3 regions of the Paraburkholderia sp. CNPSo 3281 genome follow, and region 2 is predicted to be linked to each of the others. Evidence: riboswitches for the same ligand, from Rfam matches in the RefSeq annotation. Region 2 holds a riboswitch; each other region holds the start of a gene.
What was found. A riboswitch is a leader RNA that binds a small molecule or an ion and turns the genes downstream of it on or off. The one in region 2 is predicted to bind cobalamin.

Region 1 (6,755 bases), on a different contig from region 2:
GGCGTATCGCTCACCGCAGCGAGCTGCGGCGGACGCGGGCCCTGCCACGGCGCAGCCCAATCGACCGTGGCAGGATCGACGAGGTGATCGATGCGCAGGTCTCGCGCGAGCGCGTCGATGAGGCCCGCGTTCGCGCCCTGCCCGTCGCCGCATGCATAGCGCCCGAGCGCGAGCAGCGTGTCGCGCCGCTGCTGGCCTTGCGGCGATGCGCCGAACGTATGCAGGCCGTCGCGAATCTGGGCTTCCTTCAGCTCGCAGAGGTAAGCGTCGGCGCGCGTGAGCAATTCGTCTTCGCCGGCCTGATCCTGCGGCGCGGAAACGCTCAATTCCTCATGCAGCCGGTGCTCGATGATCGTCGCGAGTATGGTCTTGCGCAGCAGCTTCGCGCGGCGCGGGTCCACCATCAATGCTTCGTAATACTCATCGACCTGACGTTCCAGGTCTTGCAGCGGCCCGTAGTTTTCGGCGCGCGTGAGCGGCGGCATCAGGTGATCGACGATCACGGCCTGGGCGCGGCGCTTGGCCTGGCTCCCCTCGCCCGGATCGTTGACGATGAACGGGTACAGATGCGGCAGCGGCCCGAGCGCCATGTCGGGCCAACAGGTGTCGGCGAGCGCCACACTCTTGCCCGGCAGCCACTCCAGGTTGCCGTGCTTGCCCACGTGCGCGATGGCGTCGATGCCGAACGTCTCGCGCAGCCAGAAGTAGAACGCGAGATACGCGTGCGGCGGCACGAGTTCGGCGTCGTGATAGTTCGCGTAGGTGTCGTCGCCGCGCGAGCGCGAAGGCTGGATGCCCACGAACACCTGGCCACAGCGCCAGCCCGCAATCATGAAGCGGCCGCGGCGCACCGTTGGGTCGTCCTCCGGCACGCCCCAGCGCGCGATCAGCGCGTTTTGCGCCTCGGCGGGCAACTGCGAGAAGCGCGCGCGGTAGTCGTCGAGGGAAAGACTCTGCCATGCGGGACGCAGCGCGCGCGTGTCGGGATCGTTCGTCACGCCCTGCGTGAGGATGCGCATGAGCGCGTCGCCGTCTGCGGGCAAATCGGCCACGCGATAGCCTTCGTCGCGCAGCATGCGCAGGATGCCAACCACCGAGGTCGGCGTGTCGAGCCCCACGCCGTTGCCGATGCGCCCTTCGCTCATTGGATAGTTCGCGAGCACGAGCGCGAGCTTCTTCTCTGCGTTCGGCAAGCTGCGCAAACGACACCACCGGCGCGCCAGTTCGGCGACGAACGCCACGCGTTCGATATCGGGCTGATAGCGCACGACATCGACCTGCGTCTGCTTGCAGTGGTACGCGAGGCCCTTGAAGCTGATCGCGCGCGTAATCACGCGGCCATCTACTTCGGGCAGCGCGATATGCATGGCGATGTCGCGCGAATTCAGGCCGTGATTGTCCTTCACCCAGTCTTCGCGATTGCCGCCGCTCAGGATCACCTGGAGCACAGGCGCGTCGCCGGCCAGCGCGATCGGTTCGGGGTCGTCGAGCGACGAAGCCGCGAATGCGGTGGTATTCAGCACGAGTGAGACGTCGTGCTCGGCCGCCAGTTGATCGAGCACGTCGCGGCTCAAGGTGTCCTTGAGCGACGTGATCGCAAGCGGCAGCGGGTTCATGCCGCGCGTGAGCAGCGCGGCGATGAGGGCATCGAACGCGGCGGTGTTCGCCGCCTGCAGATGCGCCTTGTAAAACAGCAGCGCGACGACCGGCGCGCCGGGTTGCCAGCGCGCGCGCCATTCGTCGATGGTCGCGACGTCGCGCTGCGGGCAATAGAGCGCGGCGGCCGGCAGCGCGACGGGCGGCGCAGGCTCGCTGCCCCAGTCGAATGCCCGCCACGCGAGCGCACGCAGGAACGACTCGGCGTTGGCCGCGCCGCCTTCGCGCAGATAACGCCACAGCAAGCGGCAAAACTCGGGCTCGGCGCGGCTCTTCGCGATGAGATTGGGGTCTTCCTGCAAGTCGCCGGAAAACATCGCGAGCAGTTGCCCGCGGCGCTCGGCGAGCGAGACGACCTGCTCGATGCCATAAGGCCAGTATGTTTCGCCGCCCAGATGATCGACCACCACCACGCGCGCGTGCTGCAGGACGTCTTCGACGTAGAAGTCCACCGACGCGGGCTGGCGCAGATACGTGACGTTCGCGAGCCGCACGCTGGGAAAACCTGCGGGCAAGCGCGGCACGACGCTCGCCAGCAGCGCGAGCGTCGTGTCCGCCGAACTGAGCACGACGATCTCGGCGGGCTGCTGGTCGATACGGATAACGCCCTGCGTGTCGTCGACGAAACCGCCGGGCGTGGTGCGCAGCAAATGCATGGGACGGCCTCGTCTAGCTCGGCACGTTCACTTCGCGGCCGCGGTCTGCACGTTCGCCAATGCGGCGTCGAAGGCCGCTTGCAGCGTCGCGCCATCGAGGTCCTCGCCGATCAGCACGAAGCGGCTCGCCAGCGGCTGCGCCGCGCTTTCCTGCGTGTTCCAGCGGCGGTCGAAATAGCTGTCGAAGCGGCGGCCCACGCCTTGAATCACGAGGCGCATCGGCGCGCCCGGCAACGCGGCAAAGCCCTTCACGCGATAGATCGTGTGCGCATCGACGAGTTGTTGCAGCGCCTCGATCACGGTCTCGCGCGAAGCGGCATTGCCTGACACCACAACCGAGTCGAACTCGTCATGGTGATGATCGGGATCGTCGGCGGAGCCGTGATGGTCGTGCCGCAGATGAATGCTCTCCTCGGAGGCCGCCTCGAGCCCGAGCAGCGTATGCAGATCGAGCTTGCCGTGCTGCGCGCGCACGATCTTCACTTGCGGCGGCAGCTCTTCGCGCAGCTCGGCGATGAGCGCGTCCTGGCCCGCCTCGTCGAGCAGATCGGTCTTGTTGAGAATGACGAGGTCGGCGGCCGAAAGCTGGTCTTCGAACAGCTCATGCAGCGGCGATTCGTGATCGAGATTCGGGTCGGCGCGGCGCTGCGCGTCCACGGCCTGGGGATTTTCGGCGAACTGGCCGCTCGCAGCGGCAGGGCCGTCCACCACGGTCACGACCGCATCGACGGTGAACGCGTTGCGGATCGACGGCCAGTTGAACGCCTGCACGAGCGGCTTGGGCAGCGCGAGACCCGAGGTTTCGATCAGCACGTGATCGACATCGCCCCGGCGTTCGAGCAGTTTCTCCATCACGGGGAAGAACTCTTCCTGCACGGTGCAGCAGAGGCAGCCGTTCGCGAGTTCGTAGAGCTGCCCTTCGGTTTCGTTGCCGTTTTCGTCGCAGCCAATGCCGCAGCCACGCAGAATTTCGCCGTCGATGCCGAGTTCGCCGAATTCGTTGACGATGACCGCGACGCGCAGGCCGCCCGCGTGCTGAAGAATGTGACGCAGCAGCGTGGTTTTACCGCTGCCGAGAAAGCCCGTCACGATCGTGACCGGAATCTTGCGCATTTGCATGAAGTGCTCCTTCGGCGCCAGGCCGGATCGAGGGGCATGGTGCGTCGCGCCTGCCGTTCGTGCGGGTGTCGTGTTGCGCTCACGCGCGTATCCGTGGAGACGCTGTCACGCGTAACGATTCAACAACCTGCAGGGGACGAACGACCAGAAACGCACCCGGGCCACGCCCAGCTGACGCATGAAAATCACGGATCCGGCACCGCATCCCCGCAGCGCGAATCCCACGTATCTGGCCGGTATCCGGACTGACGAGACACCGCTTCGCCTTCCCGCGCGAGTGGCCTTGCGGCCGTCTTGCACAGTGGCGTGGACTGCGTAAAGCATGGAAGCGGTTTGCGGCATTCGTGCGAACGCCGCGCTCGTTGTACCGTTGCGGGTGCAGTTCAGGTTGGCCATGCCCGAGGCGGGATGGCTCCCTGATTCCCGTTTAACTGCGCGCGCATTATGAGTCGCGCACGCGAGCACCAGAGTGCGTGCGAGTGTAGGCGCGGGGGGCCTGCGCGTCAAGGAAGGCGTGGGAAGCCGCAAACGCGTGTGCTATCGTAGCGCGCATCCGGCGCCGGCCGGAACGCGACTCTTTTGCTCGTTTTGCCTCTGCGATCAGCCTTCGATCGACGCTCTCGCCGTGAATCCTGCCGAAAATCGCGCCTCGCGCGCAGCCTCATTCGAAGCCACGCTGGAACCCATGCAGCGCGTGCCGCCGCTCGCGCTCGGCATCGGCTGCCGGCGCGGCGTGACACTCGCGCAGATCGAAGCCGCGGTGCGCGCCGCGCTCGGCGCGTGGCCGCTCGACAGCGTAACGGCTGTGGCAACGCTCGACGCCAAAGCCGGCGAACCCGCCTTGCAAGCGTTTTGCGCCGCACATGCGCTGCCGCTGCAAACGTACACGCGCGAGCAACTCGCCGCGACGCCCACACGGGCGGCGCCCTCCGCAGCCGCGCAAGCGCAGTTCGGCGTGGACGGCGTGTGCGAACCCTGCGCGCGTCTTGCAGCGGGCGGCGCTCCGCTCGTGCGCGGCAAGCTGGCGCTCGACGGTGTGACGGTCGCAATCGCAGGCTTTCTGCCAAACCACGCAAACGCGGACGCGAAGGCGCCGCAACCAACCCACTCCCGACGATGAAAACCGATCCCGAATCGCACCAACGCATGACGCAACGCCGCCGCGAAGGCCACGAGAAGAAGCAGGCCGCCGCGACGCACGAAAAGGGCCTGCTGATCGTCAACACCGGCAACGGCAAGGGCAAGAGCACGGCCGCGTTCGGCATGGCGGTGCGCATGCTCGGCCACGGCATGAAGCTTGGCGTCGTGCAGTTCATCAAGGGCGCGCTGCACACGGCCGAACGTGATTTTCTCGGCAGCGTTGCGCACTGCGATTTCGTGACGATGGGCGACGGCTACACCTGGAACACGCAGAATCGCGACGGCGACATCGCCACCGCGCGCAAGGGCTGGGACGAAGCGAAGCGCATGATCGAGAGCGGCGAGTACGCCATGGTGATCCTCGACGAACTCAACACGGTGCTCAAATACGAGTACCTGCCGCTCGACGAAGTGCTCGGTGTGATCGCGTCGCGCGCGCCGCACGTGCACGTGGTCGTGACGGGCCGCCATGCCCCCGACGCCCTGATCGAAGCCGCAGACCTCGTCACGGAAATGCGCCTCGTGAAGCATCCGTATCGCGAGCAAGGCGTGAAAGCGCAAAAGGGCGTGGAGTTTTAAGCGCATGAGCGCAACCTTTGCCTGCCCCGCGCTCTTCATCAGCGCGCCCGCGTCGGGTCAGGGCAAGACCACGCTCACGGCTGGCCTCGCGCGCCTGCACCGGCGCGCGGGCCGACGCGTGCGCGTCTTCAAGACTGGGCCGGATTTTCTCGACCCGATGATCCTCGCACGCGCGAGCGGCGCGCCGGTGCTCTCGCTCGACCTGTGGATGGTGGGCAAAGAGGCGTGCCGCGCCCTGCTCGCGCAGGCCGCGCGCGAAGCCGACCTGATCCTCATCGAAGGCGTGATGGGCCTGTTCGACGGCACGCCGAGCAGCGCCGATCTCGCGACCGCGTTCGGCGTGCCGGTGGCCGCCATCGTCAGCGCGAAGTCGATGGCCCAGACCTTCGGCGCGATCGCGTTCGGTCTCGCGCGTTTTCGGCCGGACGTGCCGTTTCATGGCGTGCTGGCGAACCGCGTGGGCTCAGCGCGTCACGCGCAAATGCTGCAGGAGGCATTGCCCGCCGACGTGCGCTGGCTCGGGCACGTCGCGAGCGAAGCAACGATGGCGCTGCCCGACCGTCATCTCGGTCTGCATCAGGCGGCGGAGATCGACGACCTCGACGCGCGCATCGAACGCGCCGCGGACGCGCTCGCGCAAACCGCGCTCGTCGAATTGCCGCCTGCGGTGACATTCTCCGATCCTTCGCATGACGAAACGATTGCGCGCCAGCTCGAAGGCCATCATATCGCCGTTGCCCGCGACGCCGCGTTCTCGTTTCTCTATCCGGCGAACGTCGCGTTGCTCGAATCGCTGGGCGCGAACGTGAGTTACTTCTCGCCGCTCGCGAACGAGCCCGCACCCGCCGGCGCAGAGGCGATCTTTCTGCCGGGCGGCTATCCCGAGCTACATGCTTCGACGCTCGCGCACAATACGCAGAGCGCGAATTCGTTGCGCGCGCATGTATCTGCGGGCAAACCGCTCGTCGCCGAATGTGGCGGCATGCTCTATCTGCTCGATGCCCTGACCGACGTAGAAGGCACGTGCACGCCGATGCTCGGCCTGCTACCAGGCGTTGCGGTCATGCAAAAGCGCTTCGCGGCGCTCGGCATGCAGCAGTTCGACGGCGCGCATGGCGCGCTGCGCGGCCACACGTTTCACTACTCGCGCATGGCCACGCCGCTGGCGCCCGCGCTCACGGCACACCACGCACAAACTGGCGCGCCCGGCGAGGCGCTGTACCGGCACGGCTCGATCACGGCCACCTATATGCACGCTTACTGGCCCTCCAACCCGGCTTTCGCGGCCGCACTCTTTCATGGCACAGCCCTTTGACGAAGCCGAACGCGCGGCGGTCTACCGCGCGATTTACGAGCGCCGCGACATGCGGCACTTCGCACCGGGCCCGATCGATCCCGCGACGCTCGCGCGCCTGCTCGACGCCGCGCATCACGCGCCGAGCGTAGGCTTCATGCAGCCGTGGCGGATCGTGCGCATCACGGACCATTCGCTGCGCGAGCAACTTCACGCGACAGTCGAGCGCGAACGCATTGCAACCGCCGATGCGCTGGGCAAACGCCGCGACGAGTTCATGAAGCTCAAGGTGGAAGGCATGCGCGATTGCG
Region 2 (6,755 bases):
TCACCGCCGCCTGGCGCTCGGCTGCCCAGCAAACCACGAGCATCACGTCGATTCCCGCGGACGCAACCACGACGCTCTACAACGACTCGGGCAACAACACGGGCGTAGGCAGCACGAGCAACGCGACCTTCGGCAAGGTGGTCGACCTGCTCAACACGATGGGCAACAACGCTTCCACCGAGCCCGCCAAGCGCTTCTACAAATACGCGCGACCGTTCCGCTGGAGCACGAGCGTCGTGGTCGATCCCACGCTCGTGCCGGCCATCAGCACGACGCCTTCGACGGATGGCGGCTTCATCAGCGGCCACGAAGCCGAAGCCATGCGCGACGCGATGACGATGGCGTATCTCGTGCCCGAGCGTTACCAGGAAATGGCGAGCCGCGGCCTCGAACTCGGCGAAAACCGTATTCTCGCGGGCATGCATTCGCCGCTCGATGTAATCGGCGGCCGCATGTTCGCGCTGGCCGCCACCGCCGCGAATCTCTACGACCCCGCCAACGCCACGCTCAAGAGCGCGGCCTACGCGCAGGCGCACAGCGCGCTCGAACAGGCCACCGGCACGAGCGCCACGACCTTCCCCGCCTTCGCGCATTCGGCCACGACCGCGACCGACCGCTTCGCCGACTATGCGACCAACAAGTCGGAATTCGCGCGCCGCATGACGTTCGGTTTCAGCCAGATTGAATCGACCGAGGCGCCGCCCGTCGTGCCCAAGGGTGCCGAGGTGCTGCTCGAAACGCGCTTCCCATACCTGAGCGCCGGCCAGCGCCGCGTCGTGCTGAAGACGACCGAAGTCGTCTCGGGCTATCCGGTCATGGACGACGCCGAAGGATGGGGCCGTCTGAACATGTTTAGTGCCGCAGATGGTTATGGCACGTTCAACGGCAACGTGATCGTGGCGATGGACGCAACCCAGGGTGGGTTCAATGCCGCCGACAGCTGGCGCAACGACATCGCCGGCTCGGGCAAGCTCACACTGCAGGGCAGCGGCACGCTCACGCTCGCGGGCAACAACAGTTACACGGGCGGCTCGCAGGTGAGCGGCGGCGTGCTCTGCGCAGCGTCGACCACGGCCTTCGGCAACGGCGACGTGTACGTCGGGTCCGGCGGCCGCGTGACCGTGGCGACGAGCGCGCCGTTGACGGTGACGGGCAAATACACGCAACTCGACGGCACGACGCTCGAACTCGACATCGACGGCAACGGCGGCGGACGCCTGCGCGTGGGCGGCCAGCTCACGGTGGCGGGCGGCACGCTGCATGTGAAGTTCGTGAACGGCTATACGCCGAAAGCGGGCGACTCGATCGACGTGATCGACGGCAGCGGCGCATCGGTGAAATTCGCGACGGTCACGGTGGATGGCTTCAAGGCCACCCCCGTTTATTCTTCGACCGGCGTTGCAGTGAAGCTTTCGGCTTCGTGATCTAGCCACGCGGTATAACGGCCCCGAATCGCAAGGGTTCGGGGCCGCTTTGTGTGTGCGTCAGAAGCGATGCCGGATGCCCGCCGCCACGAGCACCTGGTTGCGGCCGCCCGACGGGTCGCAGGTGTTGATCATCGCGAACGCACCGGACGACGCGCGCTGATAGATCGCCTCGGTATACACGTCCGTGCGCTTCGACAGCTGATAGTCGGCCTGCAGCGCGCCTTGATGCCAATGCGCGGAGGTCGCGCCCGTATAGGCATACATGCCCGCCAGCGAGAACGCGGGCGTGACCTGCCAAAGCGCATTCACTTCGTAGTTGCTGAAGGCGATCGAGGGCAGTGGCGCACCGCCGTCGGCCTCGCTCACGCCGGTATGAATGGAACGTGACCAGGCCGCGCCGAGCGTCACGTCGCCGAGCACGTAGCTCATGCCCGCGCCGATGGTGTCTTCGCGCTGCACCGCGACCTCGGTCGGCACGAGGCCCGCGCCCGGCAGCACCGACGTATCGTACGCACCTACCGAAGAGGCGCCGCGTCCGTCGATGTGCATCCATGCCACACCGGCGCTGAACGGACCACCCTCGTAGTGCGCGCCGAAGCCGTAGGCGCGGTTCTGCGCGAAGCGGCCCGCCGCGTTCGAAAACGCGTACATCGCGCCGGCGCTGAAACCACCGTACGTGGCGCTCGCGAACTTCACGGCGTTCGAGGCGAGCCACGAATTGTTGGCATTGTCGTTGTCGAACGGATGCGCGAATGCCGTGCCGCCCGTGCCGCCCGTCAGCGTGAACGGGGCGAAGTAGTCGTGCATCGTGTCGTACTGGCGGCCCAGCGTGATCGTGCCAAATCGTTCGGATTGCAAACCAACGTAAAACGGATGGTCGTTGAAGGCTTCGCCAGACGTGACCGAGAAGCCGCGCTCGAGGCGAAAGATCGCGGCGTTGCCGCCGCCGAGATCCTCGCTGCCCTGCAGGCCCCAAAAACTGCCGTCGATAAGGCCCGAGCCTGCGCGATACTGGGTGTGGCCGCCAACGTCGCTGACATAGTCGACGCTAGCGTCGATCTCACCGTACAACGTGACCTGCTGCGCCGAGGCGCCAGCGCCTGTGAATGCCAAAGCCGCGCCGCCAAGGACGGCCAGAATGTGCTTGTTCATGAGTCTTCTTGTTTGTGCTTGTAAAGAATGCATGGACGAGCGCCGTCAACCCTCGATCGATGCGGCGAGGTGCCCCGACGTCCTCGTTAATCCGTCAATATCCAGCGGTGCTTTTGAACGGCGAACGCATGGCGGTCCGTGAGCGGTCTATCGCCGCATCGCGGCCAGTGGTGGCGACCGGATTGGGCCGCCTTTCTAAGGTAGGCGGGTGTGCATTGACGGCTCCTTGGGTTACGCGCCCTGGAATGAGTCGTGAAATAAACGCAGCGAGGTCTGACTTCTGGCTCGATTGACAGCCAGTCACAGTGGCGCGACCGCGCCGGCTTCCCACCGGCTTCCCTGCTGCATTTCGCTCGTGCAGCGCCTACGCGCGAAAAACAGCTGCAAGGATAGCGTAAGTTGCGGGAGTGGCCAAACCGGGTGTTTTCGCCACACGACGTTCGTCAAAGGTTGACGCGACGAATGCGCGGCCATTACCCTTGCGCGCTGATGGTTCCCGGCGACGGGATCAAAAGGGAACGCAGTGCAAGACTGCGGCTGCCCCCGCAACTGTAAGCGGCGAGTCCATGCCAGAGCGTGCCACTGGGAAACCGGGAAGGCCGGCAACGGATGTCGACCCGCGAGCCAGGAGACCTGCCATCAGCCGAGTCCAGCAGCCGCAGCGGGCGGGGATCCCCAATGCGCAAGCACCGCCCACGCGGCGATCGCCCGTTGCCCGGACAGCCCGTATTTCAGGAGCTGTTTCCAGCCACCGCATCATGAAGTTTCGCCAATTCGTATTGACCTCCGCTGCGCTCGCCTGTGCGTGGCAAACCGCGCATGCTGCCGACGCCGACGCCGCCAATTCATCGTCCACCGAGACGCAGCAGCAAGCCGGCGGCGACACCACCCTGCCCAATATCCTCGTCGTGGGCGACACGCAGCATCTGCCGCAATCGTTCGACCAGCGCTACGCGACCACCCAGGTGCTCACGCGCGAAGACCTCGACCGCGTCTCCCCCGTCGACCCCGGCATCGCGCAGGCGCTCGCCACGCTGCCGGGTGTCACCGTCTCGCAGACCGGCGGCCCGGGGTCGTACACGGGGGTGAGCATCCGCGGCTCGTCGGCTGACCAGGTGGCCGTGTTCATCGACGGTATACGCGTGGGCTCCGTCACCACGGGCACGGCCGAATGGGCCGATCTGGCGACCGCCTCGTTCGACCGCGTCGAGGTGATCTCGGGGCCCGCGGCCGCCTCGTTCGGCGCGGATGCCATGGGCGGCGTCGTGCAGCTCTTCACGCGCCATGCGTCGAACCAGCCGAACCAGACCATCGTCTCGTTCGGCGGCGGCTCGAACAAGACCTTCGACACGCAGGTGCGCACCTCGGGCACGATCGGCTCGACAGGGCCGCTTTCCGCATTGAGCGGCCTCACCTACTCGCTGGGCCTGCACGACTACAACACGGCGGGCATCGACGCGACGCAGCCCTGGGCTTACGGCCACGAAGACGGCCGCAACCCGTACCACGCGCAGAACCTGGACGCACGCCTCGGCTACGCGCACGACAACTGGTCGATCTCGACCTTCGCGCTCTACCACCGCTCCGATCTCTCGTACGACAACGCGGGAGGCAACGACCGCCAGCGCGACACCCAGCTCACGACCGGCCTCGCGTTCCACCTCGACATCACGCCGACCACCCAGTTCGACCAGTCCGTGGGCTACGCGACGGACCGTCAGTTCCTCTATTCGAACGACCCGACTATCCCGACCGACGAGATCGACTCGACGCGCTTTTCCACTTCCACGTCGATGACGCATCAGGAAAGGGGCCACATGCTCTTCGGCATACCGCTCGACGGCGAGACCAAGTTCGCTTACGACTACACGCGCGAGATGGCATTCCTGCCGGTGGATGTGCCGGGCGGACTGCCCGCGCGCAACGATTCGGCCGTGTCGATGCATCAGTCCACCACGCTCGGACCCCTCACGCTGTTTCTGGCGGGGCGACACGAAATCGTGCAAGGGCAATCGGTGAATACGGGCAACGTCGCGCTTTCGTGGGCGGTCACGCCGGTCTATACGGCGCGCGTTTCGTACGGCAATGCGTTCCGCCTGCCGACGTTCAACGACCTTTACTATCCGGGCTACTCGAACCCCAACCTGCTGCCCGAGCGCAGCGACTCGGTCGAAGCCGCGCTCGATGCCACCACGTCGATCGGCACGTTCACGGCAGCCGTGTACGACACGCGCGTGCACGATCTCATCACGTACAACTCGCAGACTTTCCTGCCCGTGAACGTGGGCCGCGCGCACATACAGGGGCTCGACCTCTCGTACAAGGGCACGCTCGGCAAGTCCACGCCGGTGAGCCTCACGGTGGGGATTCTGAATCCGCAGGACGTGACCGACCAGACCTGGCTCAATCGCCGCCCGCGCCAGACGGTGAGCCTGAGCGTGGATCACACGTGGGACGAGTTCCAGCTCCACGCGCTCAGCACCGGCGTTTCGCTGTTGTATAACGGCTCGACGTTCGACGACCAGCTCAACACGATCTACCTGCCTTCGTGGACGACGGTGAGCCTGCGCGCGTCGTACAAGGTCAACGCGCATCTCGCGCTTTCGGCCACGCTTTCGAACGTGTTCAACCGGCAGTACGTGAGCGCCTACGGGTACAACACGCTGGGGCGCACGGCGTTCGGCAAGGCCACCTATACGTTCTGAGCGTTGCATGCAAGCGGGTGCGCTTGAGCTTCTCCCACGCCCGCTCGCCTAGCCCTCGCGCTTCGGCCGCCGCACAGCGCGAATCTTCCCGCTGTTGCCGCCGCCACAGAAAAACTGCTCGCCGCCATCGGACTCCAGCCCCGAAACGGCGGTGCCGGGCGGCATGTCGAGTTGTTCCAGCACTTCGCCCGTGCCCGGATCGATACGCCGCAAGTCGCTCTCGTCGCCTTCCCAGGTGCCGTGCCACAGCTCGCCGTCCACCCACGTCACGCCCGTGACGAAGCGGCTCGATTCGAGCGTGCGCAAAATCGCCCCGGTCTGCGGATCGACCTGATGGATCTTGCGTTCGCGATACACCCCGACCCAAAGCGTGCCGTCCGCCCAAGCGAGTCCCGAGTCGCCGCCGCCTCCGGGCGCGGGAATCGTGGCGAGCACACGGCCCGTTTCAGGGTCGATCTTGTGGATGCGGTCCTCGGCGATCTGAAACAGATGCCGGCCGTCGAAGGCCGTGCCCGCGTGCGCCGCGATGTCAATCGAGCGCTGCGTCTCGCCGCTCTGCGGATCGAGCGACGCGATGCGCTCGCCCACGGCGAACCACACCTGCTTGCCGTCGTACGAGACCCCGCCCACCTTCTCGATGCCGGGAAAAGGGCCGTACTCGCGGACGATTTCGGCGGTCGAACGTTTCATGGTTTCCTCCTTGAATGACGGGACAGGCGTTCATCCTAATCGCCTGGCAGCGGCGCGGGGAGTAACAAGGTCGTCGCGAATCCCGGGACGGGCGGCGTGGTCCAGCGGCGCGCGCGGCCGTAACCGAACGACTGCACCTTGTCCGCCGCGGCAAGCGCATCGAGCGCGCGCTGCACGGTGCGCTGGCTCGCGCCGAGCGCGACCGCCAGCGCCGAACTCGACCACGATTCGCCATCGGCGAGAAAAGCCAGCACGGCAGCGTACTTTTCTTCCACAGGCCGCGCCAGCACCACCACTTCGCTCGCGTGGCGCGGCGCCAGCGCAAAGCCCTGCTGGGTCGCGCCGATCTCGGCCACGTCGCGCATCAGCGTGCGCAAGCGGCCGATTTCCACGCGCAGGCGGGCACGGTGCGTTTCGTCGGCGTGCCGGGTGCGAAAGGCGCGGGCGATGAGCGCGTCGCGCGGCACGTCGGCGGGCCATGCCTCGGCGAGCGCGCGGGCGAGCACGAACAGCACGGGCCGTCTTGCCAGTTCGATGACTGTCGCGCCCTCGCGGGCGACGTAGCGACATGCGTCCACGACGAGCGCCTTCGAGGCGAGTAGCGCCTCGACGTCTTCCAGCAGCAGCACCCGCTCTTCACCGCGCGCGATAAGGCGCGCAGCCGGCGAGGTCAACAGCTGCGCGGCGCTCTCGATCTCGGCGCTCAGCGCCGCGATGCCCGCCGCGCGCGCAGCGCGTGCGGCCTCGGAGAGCGAGCGCCGCGCCACCTGCGTTTGAATGC
Region 3 (6,755 bases), on a different contig from region 2:
GTGGCGTCGAAAACGAGTGCGATGTTTTCGTCGGCGAGAAAGCGCGCGAGCCCTTCTGCCCCGCCAAAGCCGCCCACGCGCACCGCGCAGACGAGATCGGCGGGCACGCGGCCAAGGCCCGCGAGCGAGTACACGTGCTGCGGGCCGAGCGTGCGCGCGATCGCCAGCGCATCGCCGGTGCCGCCGAGCAGCAGGATGCGCACCGTCACGGCTTGACGGCCTCGTAAAGCGTGACAGGCAAGGCCTGACGCCAGGTATCGAAGCCGCCCAGCGGCTGCGCCTCGCCGATGCCGATGCGCGTGAGCGTGCCGCCGTGCTGCGCGCGCCATGCCACGAGTGCCGCTTCGCTCTGCAATGTTACCGCGTTCGCGACGAGCCGCCCGCCGCTCGCTAGCGCCGCCCAGCACGCGTCCAGCACGCCGGGTACGGTCACGCCGCCGCCGATGAAGACCGCGTCGGGCGCGGCAAGTCCTGCGAGCGCGTCGGGCGCGCGGCCCGCGACGAGTTGCAAACCCGGCACGCCCAACGCCGCGCGATTGTGCTCGATGAAACGTTGACGCTCGGCGTGCGCCTCGATCGCGATCGCGCGGCAGGCGGCGTGCGAGCGCATCCACTCGATGCCGATCGAGCCGCTGCCGGCGCCCACGTCCCAAAGCAGCGCGCCGGGCGTCGGCGCGAGACGCGCGAGCGTGAGTGCGCGCACGTCGCGCTTCGTGATCTGACCATCGTGGCGGTAGGCATCGTCGGGAAGGCCGGGCGTGAGCGTCCAGCCGCGCGCGGGCGTCTGCACACTATCGCTTTCGCATTCGAACGCGACCAGATTGAGTGCCGCGGCTTCTTTGACGTGCCACGCATCGGCGCGGCCTTCAATGCGGCGCTCGAGCGGGCCGCCCAGATGCTCGAATACGGCAAGACGCGTGGCGCCGAAGCCCGCTTCGGCGAGCAACGCGGCAAGCGCCGCGGGCGTGCGCCCATCCGCGCTCAACGCGAGCACGCGCGAGCGCCCGTAGAGATGGCGGCGCAGCGCATCGAGCGGACGGCCGACGAGCGAGACCATCGCCGTATCCTGCAACGCCCACCCCCTGCGCGCCGCCGCGAGCGAGAGCGACGACGGCGCGGGCAGCACGCGCATTTCACCGGGCGCCACGCGGCGCGCGAGCATCGCGCCCACGCCGAACAGCATGGGGTCGCCGCTCGCAAGCACGCATACGGACAGATTCGACTCGCGGAACGCAAGCAGCGCCTCCACGCTGAACGGCTGCGGCCACGCTTCGCGCCGCGCACGCACGCGCGAGGGCAGCATCGCGAGATGGCGCTCGCCGCCCGTCACGATGGCCGCGTCGAACAGCGCGCGCCGCGCGTCGCGCCCGAGCCCCGCGTAGCCATCGTCGCCGATGCCCACCACCGTCAGCCATGCCTGCGTGCCCAGCATTCGTTCTCCCGCCTTTACCTGTTTCTCTACACCGCCGCGGGCCCTGAGCCCCATCGTGGGGCGGAGCACGCGTGAAAACGGGCATAATACCGTGTCCGCCGGCGCCGTTAAGGCAACTTTGCGTGAGACCGGAGTAAGCGCTGAAGCACTAACTCCGGATCGCAGAAAGGGAACACAGCAAGCTGTGGCCGCCCCCGCGACTGTGAGCAGCGAGACCGCATCCACCCGAGCCACTGGTTTTACCGGGAAGGCCGATGCGGTCGACGACCTGCGAGCCAGGAGACCTGCCGGCCGAATGTTTGCGCGAACCCATATCGGGCGGGGTGTACCGATACCGCTGCCGTTTCCCGCCTGCCGTGCGGGCAGCGCGCCGCACCAGCGCGATGCTTACCCGGTATTCCCTTGAAACACGAAACGAAGCCCGTCTCGCCCGCTGCTGCATTGGCCGTGCTCCGCCCCTCGGCGTGCCCGGGGCTCGTACGCGTAGTCGCGGCACGCGACGGCGGCCTGTGCCGCATCCGCCTGCCTGGCGGCGTGCTGAGCGCCGCGCGTGCGCGCGCCCTCGCGGGCGCCGCGTTGACGCATGCAAGCGGCGTGCTCGAACTGACCAATCGCGCGAACGTGCAGATTCGCGGCGTGCGCGCCGGCGAGGAAGCGGCGTTGAGCGCCACGCTGATCAGCGCTGGCCTCGGCCCCGCTGGCATCGACGCCGCGAGCCCGGTCGAGCGCGCGTGCGCCGCCGACGAACTGCGCAACGTGATGCTGAGCCCGCTCGCGGGCCTTGACCCTAACGCGTTGTGCGATACGACGGAACTCGCCGCCGCGCTCATCGACATGATGCAGCGCGAGCCGCGTTTCGCCGCGCTCTCGCCCAAGTTCGCGCTGCAACTGGACGGCGGCGAACGTCTGGCGATGCTCGAGCATCCGCACGACATCTGGCTCGCCGCGCTGCCGCATGGCGCAACGGTGCGCTTCGCGGTGGGCCTCGCGGGTTGCCCCACGGCGCAGCCAGTCGGCACGCTCGCGGCCGGGGACGTTTGCGCATCGATGCGCGCGCTGCTGCATGCGTTCCTCGATCTCGCCGCAGTAGACGCAACACGCATGCGCGACGTGCTGGCCGCTCACTCGCTCGACGCGCTGCTGCAGCGCGCGCAACAGCATGGCGAATGCGCGCTGATGCGTGACGACGCCGCCCTGCACGCATGGCGCCGCGCCGCGAGTCCCGCCGACTTGCGCCTCGGCGCGCACGCCCTGCACGCCGACGGCAGCGGCTATGTGGGCGCGCAGCCCTCGCTCGGCCGTATCGACGCGCAAACGCTGCGCGCACTAGCCGCGCTCGCTGAAGACTCAGGCGATGCGACGCTGCGTGTGACGCCATGGCAAGGCGTGCTGCTGCCCAACGTGCCCGCTCACGCCATGCCCGCCGCGCTCGAACGGCTGCACGCGCTCGGCCTCATCGTCTCGCGCGCCAACCCGCTTGCACGCCTGATCGCGTGCACGGGCTCGACGGGATGCGCAAACAGCCACGCGGACACGAAAGCCGACGCACAGCGCCTCGCCGCCCTGCTGCCGCCCGGCGCCGAAGCCCACCTGAGCGGCTGCGAGCGCTCCTGCGCGGCCGCGCATTGCGCGCCGTTCACGTTGCTCGCCAGCGCACCGGACCACTACGACCTGTACCAGCGCGACGATACGCAAAGCGGCTTCGGCCAGCTCGTCGCGCGCAACCTGACGATCGAAGCCGCTGCCCTTGCACTCGCGCAGCAGCCCCGGAGTACCCAAGATGTCTGATTACATCCGCGACGGCCAGGCGATCTATCGCGAGTCGTTCGCGACGATCCGTGCCGAAGCCGACCTCTCGCGCATTCCCGCCGACCTCGAAAAACTCACCGTACGCGTGATTCACGCATGCGGCATGGTCGACGTGGCCGCCGACCTCGCGTTTTCCGCAGGCGCGGGCACGGCGGGCCGCAACGCGCTCGCGGGCGGCGCGCCGATTCTCTGCGACGCGAAAATGGTCGCCAATGGCGTGACGCGCGCGCGCCTGCCCGCGAACAACGCCGTGATCTGCACGCTCGACGATCCCGCCGTACCGGATCTCGCGCGCGAGATCGGCAACACGCGCTCGGCAGCCGCGCTCGAACTGTGGCGGCCGCACCTTGCAGGCAGCGTCGTTGCGATCGGCAATGCGCCTACCGCGCTCTTTTATCTGCTCGACATGATCGCCGCCGGCGCACCGCGCCCCGCGCTGATCCTCGGCTTTCCCGTGGGCTTCGTCGGCGCGGCCGAGTCCAAGGCGCAGCTCACAGCCGAAAGTCATGGCGTGCCCTTCGTCGTCGTGCACGGCCGCCGCGGCGGCAGCGCGATGGCCGCCGCCGCCGTCAACGCACTCGCTTCGGAGACCGAATAAATGATCCGCAAAGGACGTCTGCACGGCATTGGCGTCGGCCCCGGCGACCCCGAACTGCTCACGCTCAAGGCGCTGCGCCTGCTCAAAGCCGCGCCCGTAGTCGCGTATTTCGTCGCGAAGGGCAAGAAAGGCAATGCGTTCGGCATTGTCGAGGGCCATCTCGAAGCGGAGCAGGAACGCCTGCCGCTCGTGTACCCCGTCACGACCGAAGCGCTCGAACCGCCGCTCTCGTATGAAGCGATCATCGCCGACTTCTACGACGGCGCGGCGCAAACGCTTTCGCGCCATCTCGACGCCGGACGCGACGTGGCCGTGATCTGCGAAGGCGATCCGTTCTTCTACGGCTCGTACATGTATCTGCACGACCGGCTCGCCGCGCGCTACGAGGCCGAAGTCGTGCCGGGCGTGTGCTCGATGCTGGGCGGCGCGGCGGTGCTCGGCGTGCCGCTCGTCTACCGCAACCAGAGCCTCGCCGTCCTCTCGGGGGCGCTGCCCGAAGACGAATTGCGCCGGCGCCTGGCCGACGCTGACGCCGCCGTGATCATGAAACTGGGCCGCAACTTCGACAAGGTGCGCCGCGTGCTGGGCGAACTGGGCCTCGCGCATCGCGCGCTATATGTCGAGCGCGCAACGATGGCGAACCAGCGTATCGTCGCGCTCGACGACGTCGATCCGATGGCTTCGCCCTACTTCTCGCTGCTCGTCGTGCCGGGGGTGAAATGGCAGTCGTGACGCCGCCCGCCATCGTCATTCTCGGTCCCGGCGCACTCGCCATGGCGCGGCGCGTGCAGGCGCTTTACCCAGGCGCGCAGGTCCATGCGCTACAAGGCCGCGTGGCAGGCGATGTCGCGTTCAGCGAGCTTGGCGCGCATTTGCGCGAATGCTATACGCGTGGCCTGCCCATCGTCGCGCTGTGCGCGGCGGGCATCGTGATCCGGTGCCTCGCGCCGCTCTTTGCCAACAAGGGCGCGGAGCCACCGGTGCTCGCGCTCGCCGAGGATGGCAGCGCCGTCGTGCCGCTGCTCGGTGGGCTCACCGGCGTGAACGTCATGGCGCGCGAAATTGGCGCGGCGCTCGCGGTTGCGCCCGCCATCACCACGAGCGGCGAATTGCGCTTCGGCACCTGCCTGCTCAATCCGCCCGCGGGCTATGCGCTGGCGAGCCTCGCGCAAGGCAAGCGCTTCGTCTCCGATCTGCTTGCGGGCGCAACGACACGCGTGGACGGCCAGGCATCGTGGCTGGAAAACGTCGATCTGCCGCGCGACGCCGCGGCGCGCCATGCGATACGCGTGAGCGCGCACAGCTGGGACGGCAGTCCCGACGACCTCGTGATTCATCCTCGCAGCATCGTCGCGGCCGTGGGTGCGCCACGCGAAGCGCTTGCCGCTTGCGTGCGCCGCGCACTCGTTGCACATGGCCTCGCGCCGCTCGCGCTCGCGGCGCTCGTCGCCCCTGCTGCGCACATGGGCGATGCGTCGCTCGCGCAGGCGGCAACGGAACTCGGCGTACCGCTGCGCTTCGTCGATAGCGCGGAGAACACCGCGCAAGCCACGCTCGCCGCCCTCGACTTTGCGGCAAACGTCGAACGCTATGCGCCGAACGACAACGGCGTCGCCCTCGCCTGCGCGGCCGCGCCGCTCGACCCGCTTGCGCTGGGCCGCGCGCGCGGCAAGCTCACGGTGCTGGGCCTCGGCCCCGGCCGCGCCGATTTGCTCACGCCCGCCGCACGCGCCGCGCTCGACAGCGCCACCGATATCGTCGGCTATGCCACCTATGTGGAGATGGCGGGCCCGTTTCGCGCGGACCAGCAGCGCCACGCCACCGACAACCGCGAAGAATTGCAGCGCGCCCGCCACGCGTTCGAGATGGCGAGTGAGGGCCGGCGCGTGGCCGTGGTCTCGTCGGGCGACCCCGGTGTGTTCGCCATGGCGGCCGCCGTGCTCGAAGCGCTCGAAGGCTCGGATGACGCACGCTGGCATGCCGTCGAACTGGCGATCGTGCCAGGGGTTTCCGCGGCGCTCGCCACGGCGGCGCAAGTCGGCGCGCCGCTCGGCCACGACTTCTGCATGCTGTCGCTTTCCGACAACCTGAAGCCGTGGACAGTGATCGAAAAGCGCCTGCTGCACGCGGCGCAGGCCGATCTCGTGATGGCGTTCTACAACCCGATCTCGCGCGCGCGGCCCTGGCAGCTCGAGCGCGCGCTGGAAATCTTGCGCAGCGTGCGCGCGCCGCACACGCGCGTGGTGCTGGGCCGCGACGTGGGCCGCCCCGGCGAGACGCTGCGCGCCATGACCCTGGGCGAACTGCGTTCGGCGGACGTCGATATGCGCACCATGGTGATCGTCGGGTCGTCGGCCACGCGCGGGTTCGCTCGCAGCGACGGCAGCGAGTGGATTTACACGCCGCGCTGGTATCGCGAGGATACCTAAAAGAAACTTACGCCTTCAACGTGGGTAGCGAGTCGCGCGGGTCGGGTGGCGCGCCCTCGAACTCGCGCGCTTTCACCTGATTGCGCCCCGCCTGTTTCGCCGCGTAAAGCTCCGCGTCGGCGGCGCGCAGCAGCGCCTGGGCGCCGCCGCGCTCGCGCGGCACGCAAGTGGCGCAGCCAATGCTCACGGTCAGCGTGCCGTATTCACTGTGCTCGTGCGCGATTCCCAGCGCCGCCACCTGCTGGCGCACCGCTTCCGCGATTTTCACGGCGCCGTCGGCCGGCGTGGCCGGCAGGACCGCGGCGAACTCCTCGCCGCCATAGCGCGCCACCATGTCCGTTGCGCGGCGGCAGGCCTCGCGTATCGCACGGGCCACGGCGGCGAGCACTTTATCGCCCTCGGCGTGTCCGTAGAAGTCGTTGAAGAGCTTGAACTTGTCGATGTCGATGAAGAGCACGGAGAGCGGTTCGCCCGCGCGTCTCGCGTG

Region 1: another riboswitch for cobalamin. It lies ahead of cobW (cobalamin biosynthesis protein CobW); the one in region 2 lies ahead of M3I56_RS07240 (TonB-dependent receptor domain-containing protein).
Region 3: another riboswitch for cobalamin. It lies ahead of cobG (precorrin-3B synthase); the one in region 2 lies ahead of M3I56_RS07240 (TonB-dependent receptor domain-containing protein).

The regions. Positions count from the first base shown of each region.
Region 1 covers NZ_JAMBPS010000020.1:32,700-39,454, reverse strand. Annotated here, with positions in the region: gene cobN (cobaltochelatase subunit CobN) at 1-2,312, opposite strand, end outside; gene cobW (cobalamin biosynthesis protein CobW) at 2,340-3,431, opposite strand; cobalamin riboswitch at 3,645-3,915, opposite strand; gene M3I56_RS20335 (cobalamin biosynthesis protein) at 3,901-4,551, shown strand; gene cobO (cob(I)yrinic acid a,c-diamide adenosyltransferase) at 4,548-5,150, shown strand; gene M3I56_RS20325 (cobyrinate a,c-diamide synthase) at 5,155-6,465, shown strand; gene bluB (5,6-dimethylbenzimidazole synthase) at 6,449-6,755, shown strand, end outside.
Region 2 covers NZ_JAMBPS010000004.1:279,631-286,385, reverse strand. Annotated here, with positions in the region: gene M3I56_RS07250 (phosphatase PAP2 family protein) at 1-1,424, shown strand, start outside; gene M3I56_RS07245 (porin) at 1,485-2,579, opposite strand; cobalamin riboswitch at 2,828-2,962, opposite strand; cobalamin riboswitch at 3,053-3,235, shown strand; gene M3I56_RS07240 (TonB-dependent receptor domain-containing protein) at 3,338-5,284, shown strand; gene M3I56_RS07235 (glutamine cyclotransferase) at 5,333-5,974, opposite strand; gene M3I56_RS07230 (helix-turn-helix domain-containing protein) at 6,010-6,755, opposite strand, start outside.
Region 3 covers NZ_JAMBPS010000020.1:44,907-51,661, reverse strand. Annotated here, with positions in the region: gene M3I56_RS20395 (cobalt-precorrin-6A reductase) at 1-209, opposite strand, end outside; gene cbiE (precorrin-6y C5,15-methyltransferase (decarboxylating) subunit CbiE) at 206-1,432, opposite strand; cobalamin riboswitch at 1,551-1,739, shown strand; gene cobG (precorrin-3B synthase) at 1,835-3,220, shown strand; gene M3I56_RS20380 (precorrin-8X methylmutase) at 3,213-3,839, shown strand; gene M3I56_RS20375 (precorrin-2 C(20)-methyltransferase) at 3,840-4,571, shown strand; gene cobJ (precorrin-3B C(17)-methyltransferase) at 4,559-6,268, shown strand; gene M3I56_RS20365 (sensor domain-containing diguanylate cyclase) at 6,276-6,755, opposite strand, start outside.